DNA from 3 places in the Modestobacter sp. URMC 112 genome. Region 3 is predicted to be linked to each of the others. Evidence: predicted binding sites of a transcription regulator. Region 3 holds the regulator's gene; each other region holds the start of a gene.
The links. The regulator LexA, encoded in region 3, represses DNA repair genes until DNA is damaged. The targets are predictions, from matches to a motif close to TCGAACANNTGTTCGA.
Positions count from the first base shown of each region.

Region 1 (3,270 bases), 870 kb from region 3:
CGGCACCCGCGCCAGCGGCTACGGCCGGGAGCTGGCCGCCGCCGGCATCCGCGAGTTCGTCGACGTCCGCACCTGGTGGGTCCAGGACGCCCCCGCCGTCACCGCCCCCGCGTCCGAGTAGTCGCACGACACCCGAGGAGGACTCCATGAACCCCGACCGTCCCTACCGCCTGGGCGTGATGCTGGGCGACGGCATCGGACCCGAGATCGTCCCCGCCTCCGTGCGCGTCGTCGACGCCGCCCTCGCCGCCGCCGGCGGCGCGCCGTTGGAGTGGAGCGAGCTGCCGCTCGGCGCCTCGGCCATCGAGGAGCACGGCAGCGCCATCCCGCCGGCCACGCTGGAGGCGCTCGGCGGGCTCGACGGCTGGCTGCTCGGCCCGCACGACAGCGCCGGTTACCCCGAGCCGTTCCGGTCGCAGCTCAACCCGAGCGGCGCCATCCGCAAGCACTTCGACCTGTACGCGAACATCCGGCCCGCGCGGGGCTTCGAGGGCGGCACGGCGATCGCGCCGGACACCGACCTGGTGATCGCCCGGGAGAACACCGAGGGCTTCTACGCCGACCGCAACACCTTCGCCGGCACGGGTGAGTTCATGCCGTCGGCCGACGTGGCGATCTGCCTGGGCGTGTTCACCCGGCCCGCGGTCGAGCGGATCGCGCGGACCGCGTTCGACCTGGCCCGCCGGCGGCGGAACCGGGTGACGATCGTGCACAAGGCGAACGTGCTGCAGCTGAGTTCCGGGCTGTTCAAGCGGGTCTGCCTCGAGGTCGCCGAGGGGTACCCGGACGTGCAGGTGGACGACCTCCACATCGACGCGATGACCGTGCACCTGCTCCGCCGGGCGGCGGACTTCGACGTCGTCGTCGCCGAGAACATGTTCGGCGACATCCTGTCCGACATGGCCGGCGAACTGGCCGGCTCGCTGGGCATCGCCCCGTCGATCAACGCCTCGGACGACCGGTGCATGGCGCAGGCCTCCCACGGGTCCGCTCCGGACATCGCCGGCAAGGACCTGGCGAACCCGGTAGCGATGATGCTCTCGGCGGGCATGCTGCTCGACTGGCTCGGCACGCGGCACGGCGACGCGCGGGCTGCCGACGCCGCGGTCCGCCTGGAGGCCGGGGTGCGTGCAGCCGTGCGCGGCGGCGTCAGCACCCGGGACCTGGGCGGCTCCGCGTCCACGACCGAGTTCACCGATGCGGTGGTGCGGCACGTCACCGAGGCCGCCTCCTGAGTGGTGGGGCCGCGACCGGTCCGCGGGGCCGCCGGCGATGCAGGCCATACCGGGCCTGAGCTGGGCTTTCAGGTTGTCCTGAGTCGCTCGCAGCGGTAGACTTCGAACACCCGTTCGAAGCGCTGTGGGAGGTGTCATGGGCGAGTTGACCTCGATCCTGGACTCCCTGGCCGCTGACGACCTGAAGCCGATGTTCGGTCCTCAGTTGCTGGACCGGCTCGGTGAGCTGCTGATCGCCCAGAACAAGTTGGCAGCGGAGGTGGCCCGTGCCGTCCGGGAGTGCGAGCTCACCCAGGCACCGGAGCACGACGGGCTGAAGACGATGCTGTCCTGGCTGCGCGGGCACGGGCGGCTGTCACAGCCGGCGGCGTCGCGGATCGTGCGCTGCGGGCGGGCGCTGGAGCACCTGCCCGCCGTGGCTACTGCGTTCGCCGCGGGGGAGGTGACCGCCGAGGCAGTGGCGGTGATCGCTCCCATCGTCACCCCCGACCGGCTGGCCGCGGCCGCCGACAGCGGGGTGGACGTCGCGGCCATCGAAGCCGACCTCGCTGAGGTCGCCGCCGTGGCGTCGCACGACGAGCTGCAGGGGATGGTCAAGACCTACCTGGCCGCGCTGGACCCCGACGGACCCGAGCCTGACCCCACCGAGGGACGGCGGCTGAGCATCGCCAAGCACGCCGACGGCGTTTCCGGCCGCTTCGACCTCGACGTCATAGGTGGGGAGAAGCTGCAGGCCGCGCTCGAGTCGATCGTGCAGGCCAACCGCCCCGACGGCGACACCCGCACCCGCGCCCAGCAGCAGGCCGACGCCCTGGTCCAGCTGTGCGACAACCAGCTGGCGTCCGGGAAGCTGCCCTTCTTGCGGACGGTGAAGCCGCAGGTGATCGTCACCATCCCGCTCGAGGACCTGGTCGACCCCGCCACCGGGCCCGGGGCGGCGACCACCGGCTTCGGCGCCACCCTCTCCGCCGCTCGCGCCCGCTGGCTGGCCTGCGACGCCACGATCTCCCGGATGGTGATGAGCCCCGACGGGCTGCCGCTGGACGTGGGACGGGAGAAGCGGGTCGTCCCACCGCACATCCGCCGGGCGGTCGAACGCCGGGACCGGCACTGCGTCTTCGCCGGCTGCTCAGCCCCCACCCACTGGTGCGACGTCCACCATCTCCGCGAATGGGTCGCCGACCAGGGCGAGACCAGCCTCGACAACTCAGCCCTGCTCTGCGAACGCCACCACACCAAGGTCCACCACGGCTTCCGCGTCCAACGCGACGACACCGCACCACCAGGCAGCCGATGGCGCACCTACCGCCCCGACGGCACGCAGATCGTCATCGGCCCACGGCTCTGACCACCGAGCTGTGCCGTGCCCGGCGGGAAGTCAGGCGCCCGGCACCGTGAATTGGTCCAGCCGTGCCGTGGCCGGCTCGGCGGCGTCGAAAGGCGTGCTGAGGGTGAAGACCGCCACGCCGCCGGTGGGGAACCCGGCTCCCACCTCGCGCCGGGCGACCGGGTCGCCGGAACCGTCGTCCAGGGCCATGGCCAGCTCCCCGATCGACGGGTTGTGGCCGACGACCACCAGTGTCCCCACCTCGTCGGGGACGTCGTGGACGGCTGCGAGCACCGCCTCGACGGTGTTGTCGTAGACGCGTCCGTCGACGGTCGGCTGCGGGCTCTGCGGGAGCTCGCGGCTCGCCTGCTCCCAGGTCTGTCCGGCGCGCCGGGCCGGGGAGACGACGACGTGGTCGGGCACCAGCCCCGACTGCTCGAGCCACGTGCCGATCGCCGCGGCGCGCCGGGACCCGAGACCGGTCAGCGGCCGGTCCGCGTCGACGGGGGCGTCGGCGGCCTGGGCGTGACGGACGAGCACGAGCCGGCGCGGTTCCACCCACGGATCCTGTCACCGGTGCGCAGCCGGGACCGCGGCGTCGCCGTGTCGACGGGTCGCCGTGTCGAAAGGTCGACGTCGCGACCGGCAGCGGGGTGCCCCACCCGGCCGGGCGGGGCACCCCGCTGTGGTCAGGGGACGAGGATCGCG
Region 1 is NZ_CP199957.1:2,292,115-2,295,384, forward strand. It holds gene ACWIX6_RS10755 (NAD-dependent succinate-semialdehyde dehydrogenase) at 1-121, shown strand, start outside; gene ACWIX6_RS10760 (isocitrate/isopropylmalate dehydrogenase family protein) at 147-1,235, shown strand; gene ACWIX6_RS10765 (DUF222 domain-containing protein) at 1,372-2,583, shown strand; gene ACWIX6_RS10770 (SixA phosphatase family protein) at 2,614-3,120, opposite strand; gene ACWIX6_RS10775 (NAD(P)-dependent alcohol dehydrogenase) at 3,252-3,270, opposite strand, start outside.
Region 1: ACWIX6_RS10765 (DUF222 domain-containing protein) is a predicted target of LexA. The motif match lies at 1,338-1,353, and genes of this name have one in related genera.

Region 2 (3,270 bases), 170 kb from region 3:
ACACGAAGCCCTCGGGATGCTCGTGGTTGCTGTATCCGTCACCCACGCCACCGGTCCCCACCCGCACGACCAGTGATGACAGTGGGGGCTTGCCGTCGGTGAGCGTGGCTTCCTGCACGGGTCCGAGCACCTGGCCGATCCAGTGGCCCAGCATCATCCGGGTCCGGTAGCCGGTCCTGTCGAACAGCTGCTGGGCGAGCTGGTCGTACGTGATCGAGCCGCCGTAGGTCGCTGCGACCTCCTCGAGGATGGCTTCAGTGGCCTGCACCCAAGCAGCTACTGCCACGTGCCAGGCGACTCTCCGCGTCGGGTCGGAGTCGTGCCAGGTGCCAGGTGTCTCAGCCATCCCCGTCCTCCCAGGTGCCAATGCGGCGCTCCTCGGCTTCAGAGCCCGGTGGCGTCGGGATGTTGCTGGCCCACTGGCTCACGCGCAAGGTGGTTGGCGACGGGGACGTCCTGTCTCAGGCGCCGGACCTGCTCCGGGCGTGATCCTGGCCGCGGTCGACGAGCGGCAGCGGAACACCCGGTGGCGACCCGGTCGCGGGGACCGTAGGACCGGACGCGCCGCTGACTGCGCGCACGGAGTCCCCGGCCCCGTCGCTGCCCGGAGCTACCAGCGTGGGCCGATGAGGATCTGCGTGCCGTCGGGGCGGTAGGTGCGCCATCGGCCGTCGGGTGGTCGTTGGACCCGGAAGCCGTGGTGGACCTTGGTGTGGTGGCGTTCGCAGAGCAGGGCCGAGTTGTCGAGGCTGGTCTCGCCCTGATCGGCCACCCACTCGCGGAGATGATGGACGTCGCACCAGTGAGTGGGGGCGGCGCAGCCGGCGAAGACGCAGTGCCGGTCGCGGCGTTCGACCGCGCGGCGGATGTGCGCCGGGACGACCCTCTTCTCGCGGCCGACGTCCAGCGGCAGCCCGTCGGGGCTCATCACCATCCGGGAGATGGTGGCGTCGCAAGCCAGCCAGCGGACCCGGGCGGCGGAGATCTGTGCCCCGAACCCGGTGGTGGCCGCGCCCGGCCCGGTCGTGGCGGTGTCGACCAGGTCCTCGACGTCGATGGTGACGATGACGTGCGGCTTCACCGTGCGGAGGAACGGGAGGTTGCCGCTGGCCAGCTGGTTGTCGCACAGCTGCACCAGGGCGTCGGCGAGTTGCTGGGACCGGTTCCGGGTGTCGCCGTCGGGGCGGTTGGCCTGCACGATCGACTCCAGCGCGGCCTGCAGCTTCTCCCCACCCACGACGTCGAGGTCGAAGCGGCCGGTGACGCCGTCGGCGTGCTTGGCGATGCTCAGCCGCCTCCCCTCGGTCGGGTCGGGCTCAGGCCCGTCGGGGTCCAGCGCGGCCAGATAGGCCTTCACCACTCCCTGCAGCTGGTCGTGCGGCGCCACGGCAGCAGCCTCGGCGAGCTCGGCCTCGATCGCCGCGACGTCCACGCCCCGGTCAGCGGCCGCGGCCAGTTTGTCCGGCGCCGCGATCACCGCGATCACCGCCACCGCCTCGGCGGTCACCTCCCCGGCGGCGAACGCCGCAGCCACCGCCGGCAGGTGCTCCAGCGCCCGGCCCGAGTGCACGATCCGCGACGCGGTGCCCGAGGAGAGCCGGCCGTGCCCGCGCAGCCAGGACTGCATCGTCTTCAGCCCGTCGTGCTCAGCGGCCTGGGTCAGCTCGCACTCCCGCACCGTGCGGAGCAGCTCGGCGTCGATCCGGTTCCGTGCCTCCAGCAGCTCCGCGGTCCGGTCCAGGAGCTGCGGGCCGAACATCGGCTTGAGGTCGTCAGCGGCGAAGGCATCCAGGACCGAGGTCAGCTCGCCCATGACACCTCCCGCGGCTCTTCGAACTGATGTTCGAAGTCTAGCGCGGCCCCGGGATCGTCACAAGGTGAAGCTGCAGCTCAGAGCGGCAAACAGGGACTCACTACGAGCGCATACGGGACGCCACGCACCGCCGTCGTCAGCCCCCTCACTCGCAGCCGACACCGTCGTTGTCGCGGTCGAACTTCGGCTGGAACCCGGGGTCACCGGCGTAGATGGGAGCGGCTCCCGCAGCCCGGACCGCGTCGCAGTTGGCGTACGAGGCGACCGGAGCGGGCGCAGGAGCCGGGGCAGGAGCCGGGGCAGGAGCCGGCGCAGGAGCCGGGGCAGGCGCGGGCGCCGGGACGACGACGGCGGGCGCGGGCTGCGGTGCCGGCTGCGGCGCAGGCCTGGGGGCGGGAGCAGGAGCCGGGGCAGCGGCGGGAGCAGGGGCGGGCGCAGGAGCCGGGGCAGGGACGTCGGCGACGACACCACCGGGCAGCGGCTCGGCCGGGCAGGTGCTGAGCACCGTGGCCATGGCGTTGCGCTCGGCCTGCGTCGCCCACAGCCCGTAGGAGACCTTCACCGCGACCTGTCGCGCCACGTAGGCGCAGCGGTAGCCCTTGTTCGGAGGCAGCCAGGTGGCGGCGTCGCCGTCCCCCTTCTGCATGTTCAGCGGGCCGTCGACGGCGAGCAGGTTGAGCGGGTCGTTGGCGAAGGCGGTCCGCTTGGTGGCGTCCCAGCCCTGCGCGCCGGTCTGCCAGCTGTTGGACAGCGCGACCACGTGGTCGATCTGGACGTCGTCGCTGGTCTCCTGGCCGCGCTGGAAGGCGATGGCTGTGCCGGAGTAGGGGTCGGCGAGGGAGCCGGTGAGCACGACGCAGTTGCGGGTGCCGGGCTTGAAGGTCTCGGCGGTCAGGTCGCGGGCGAGGACGTCGTTGCGGGTGTCGCAGCCGTTGCGGTCGACGTCGGTCCAGGGCGAGCCGAACAGGTCGCGGTCGTAACCGGTCTTCGGCGCGCGGCCCTTCACCTCGACGGCGGCGAGGGCGGCCAGCGCGCTGGTGGGCTGGGCCGCCTGCACGGCCGTGGTGGCGGCCGCGTCGCCGAGCAGGCCGGTGGCAGCGCTCGACGAGGTGCTGGCCACCTCCCGCGTCTCGACCTCGGCCAGAGCCGCCTCGGCGGCAGCTGTGGCGGCCTCCGGGTCGACGGCGGCCTTGGCCTTTCCGCCGGCGCTCGCCACGGCGGCGGTCGACCCGGCGGAGGCCGGCTCGGTCGCCGGCAGCGTGGCGCCGCCGACGAGGAAGGCGACCAGGCCGGCTGCCACGACGATGCCGCCGACACCGCGGGAGGCGATGAACGCCCACCGGGCCCCGCCGGCGACGACGGCGCCCAACCCGACGAGGACGGCGGTGACGCCGAGCATGGCCAGCGCGCCACCGGGACCGCTGCTGGCAGCGCCGGCGACTACGAGGAACAGCACG
Region 2 is NZ_CP199957.1:1,592,124-1,595,393, reverse strand. It holds gene ACWIX6_RS07585 (hypothetical protein) at 1-268, opposite strand, end outside; gene ACWIX6_RS07580 (DUF222 domain-containing protein) at 611-1,813, opposite strand; gene ACWIX6_RS07575 (GmrSD restriction endonuclease domain-containing protein) at 1,959-3,270, opposite strand, start outside.
Region 2: ACWIX6_RS07580 (DUF222 domain-containing protein) is a predicted target of LexA. The motif match lies at 1,832-1,847, and genes of this name have one in related genera.

Region 3 (3,270 bases):
CTCCGGCCCGACGGCGCCAGCACCATCACCCGGCTGACCTACCCCGACGGGCCGCACGACGCCGAGGCGCTGCTGCTGGCGCCGGACGGGACGCCGTACCTGGTGACCAAGGAGGTGCTGGGCGCCAGCGGTGTCTACCGGCCGGAGACACCGCTCGCCGACGGGGCGACGCTGCCGATGGCCAAGGTCGCCGACCTCGGCTTCACCCTCACCGGCACACCGGGCGGACCGGTCGGCCGGGCCGGCCAGCTGATGGTCACCGGGGGAGCGGTCTCGGCGGACGGGCAGCGGCTGGCGCTGCGCACCTACACCGACGCCTACGTCTGGCCGCTGGCCGACTCCGACGTCGTCGGGGCCCTCCAAGGGGCTCCGGTCCGGGTCGCGCTGCCCGAGGCTCCCCAAGGGGAGGCGATCAGCTTCGACGCCGACAGCCGCGGCCTGCTGGTCGCCGGCGAGGGACTGCCGTCGGCGGTGACCGCGGTGCCCTTCGACGCGGCGGCGGTCCCGGTCGCCCCGGCCGGCGCGAGCGACCCGGCGGCCGGGGCGGTGGCGGTTACCCCGGCGCCCACCGAGGTGTCGGCCGTGGTGGCCGGCGTCATCGCCGCACTGGTCGCGACCGTCGTGGTGTGGATCTGGGGCCGGCTGCGCCGGTTCGGCTGACCCACCCGCCGGGACCTGTGCCGCCCCACCGCCTCGTCCGTGCCCCGTCCTCAACTGCGGTGCCGGTCGGCACCCGCCGTCCGGTCCGGCCCGCACCGAGGGGTGGGCAGGCCGGACCGGACGCGGGTCAGAGGCGGCGCAGCACGGTGACGACCCGACCGAGCACGGTGGCGTCGTCGCCCGGGATGGGCTCGTACGCGGGGTTGTGCGGCAGCAGCCAGACGTGGCCGTCGCGGCGCTTGTAGGTCTTCACGGTCGCCTCGCCGTCGATCATGGCCGCGACGATCTCGCCGTTCTCCGCGGTCGGCTGCTGGCGCACCACCACCCAGTCGCCGTCGCAGATGGCGGCCTCCACCATGGAGTCACCGGTCACCTTCAGCATGAAGAGCGTGCCGTCGCCGACCAGCTCGCGGGGGAGCGGGAAGACGTCCTCGACCGCCTGCTCGGCGAGCACCGGCCCACCGGCGGCGATCCGGCCCACCATCGGCACGTAGGTCGGGACCGGCGCCGGGGCCTCGTCCGTGCCGGCCGCTGCCGCAGCGGTGCCGACGGCCGGTGCGTCGCCCGGGACCTCGCCCGGGAGCCGGACGTCGAGCGCCCGCGGTCGGTTGGGGTCGCGGCGCAGCCAGCCCTTGCGCTGCAGGACCGAGAGCTGGTGGGCGACCGAGGAGGCGGACGACAGCCCGACGGCCTCGCCGATCTCCCGTACCGAGGGCGGGTAGCCGCGCCGCTCGATGGAGTCGCGGATGACCTCGAGCACCCGGCGCTGGCGCTGCGTCAGCCCGTCGCCGGACTCACCCCGGTCCGGGAACTCGCGCACGGTGCCCCCGTCGTCCCCCGCGGTCTGCTGGCCCGCCCGCTTGCGCCGGGACGTGCCCGCCGAGCCGCCGGGTGTCCCGTTGTCGACCGCCATGTGTCCCCCTCGCCCGGTTGTCCGGGCACGTCGTCCGCGCACCCTTGATCGACACGGACAGTAGCGCCTCCGACGGCCCGTTTCAAACACTTGTTCGAAGCAGACCCGTGTCGCGGTGGATCCGTCGGCGTCCTGCGGTAGACATCGGTCGGCACCCCGGTCGAACACGCGTTCGACCACGTCAGCGGTGCCGGGATGCGAGGAGCGGGTCCGATGGCGAGTGTGCAGCTCAGTGACCGACCGGTCGTCCGGCGCGGGTCCGGGGGGCGCCGACGGGTTGCCGGGGCGGCGCCGCGGGCGGCCGTGGTGCCGATCTCGGCGGCGCGCAGCCGGGCGGTCCCGTCAGCGGAGGCCAGGCGGGCGGCGGGGGTCCGTGCGCCGGGTTCGGCGCCCGGGCGGGCTGCCGGGCTCCGCCCCGCGGGGCCGGCGCCGCTGCCGGGCGGAGTGACCGCTGCCCGGGCCGGTCGGGTCGGGGTCGCGCCCGCGCGCCGGGTCGGCGCCCCCGGGCCGGCCCGCGGCCTGGCCCCGCTGCGACTGACCCGACGAGGCCGCCGGGTGGTGGCCGCGCTGTCCGTGGCCGCCGGGATCGCCGTCGCGCTCGCGGCCACCGCCGTGGTCGGCGGGAGTCCGGGAGGGCTCCAGCCCGTGGGGGACAGCAGCGTCGTGGTGCGGTCCGGGGACACCCTGTGGTCGATCGCCGGGGACGTGGCGCCGGAGGAGGACCGCCGGGCCGTCGTGGACGCCATCGTCGAGGTGAACGACCTGGACGGCGTGGGGATCGTGCCGGGCCAGCTGCTGCAGCTGCCCTGAGTCCTGCGGCTCCGCCGGGCCGCGGGTTCGCCTGCCCCTCCCCGCAGCGCCGGGTCGTCCGGTACTGCCGGGTCCGCCGGCGGGCCTCGTCGGCGGGTCGACCGACCTCCGCCGACGAGTCGTACTGCAGCGCCGTCCCGTGTCGACCCGGGTCCCGTCGACTCGTCCCCCCGGTCGGCCCGGCCGCCGGCGGGTCGGTGGGGCTCCATGGCCGCCCCCACCTGCCACGGAGCGCCGTGGCGCCGCTGTCCCGGCTCGTCCCAGGCCTGTGACGGGAGGGGTGGATCGGTCGGCCGGGTCGGCCGGGAAGACGACACGCCCTGCAGCGCTTGCACACCTATAGGGGTGGACGTACGGTCCAACCACAACATCTAGTAGTTACACGGATGTAGGGCATCCACAGCCGATCCCCACGTTCTCCCCTGGACGTCCACCGGATGTCCCCGGGTGGGTCCACAGGGCGGCTGCGGGGACCCGGCGGGGGCGGCGGTGCAGGAAGCCGTCGTCCCACCGGTCGCGACACGTCGGAGAGGAGGTGCACGGCGCATGCGTTGCCCCTTCTGTCACAACCCGGACAGCCGGGTCGTCGACTCCCGGGAGACCGACGAGGGCTCGACCACGCGGCGCCGGCGCGCCTGCCCCGGCTGCGGTCGGCGGTTCACCACCGTCGAGGAGGCAGTCCTCGCGGTCGTCAAGCGCAGCGGGGTGAGCGAGCCGTTCGACCGCGCCAAGGTCGTCGCGGGTGTCCGCCGGGCCTGCCAGGGCCGGCCGGTCGGGGAGGACCAGCTGGCCCTGCTCGCCCAGCGCGTCGAGGACGCCGTCCGGGCCACCGGCTCGGCCGAGGTCCCGAGCCACGAGGTGGGCCTGGCGATCCTCCGCCCGCTGCG
Region 3 is NZ_CP199957.1:1,417,896-1,421,165, forward strand. It holds gene ACWIX6_RS06765 (hypothetical protein) at 1-660, shown strand, start outside; gene lexA (transcriptional repressor LexA) at 788-1,573, opposite strand; gene ACWIX6_RS06775 (LysM peptidoglycan-binding domain-containing protein) at 2,018-2,383, shown strand; gene nrdR (transcriptional regulator NrdR) at 2,930-3,270, shown strand, end outside.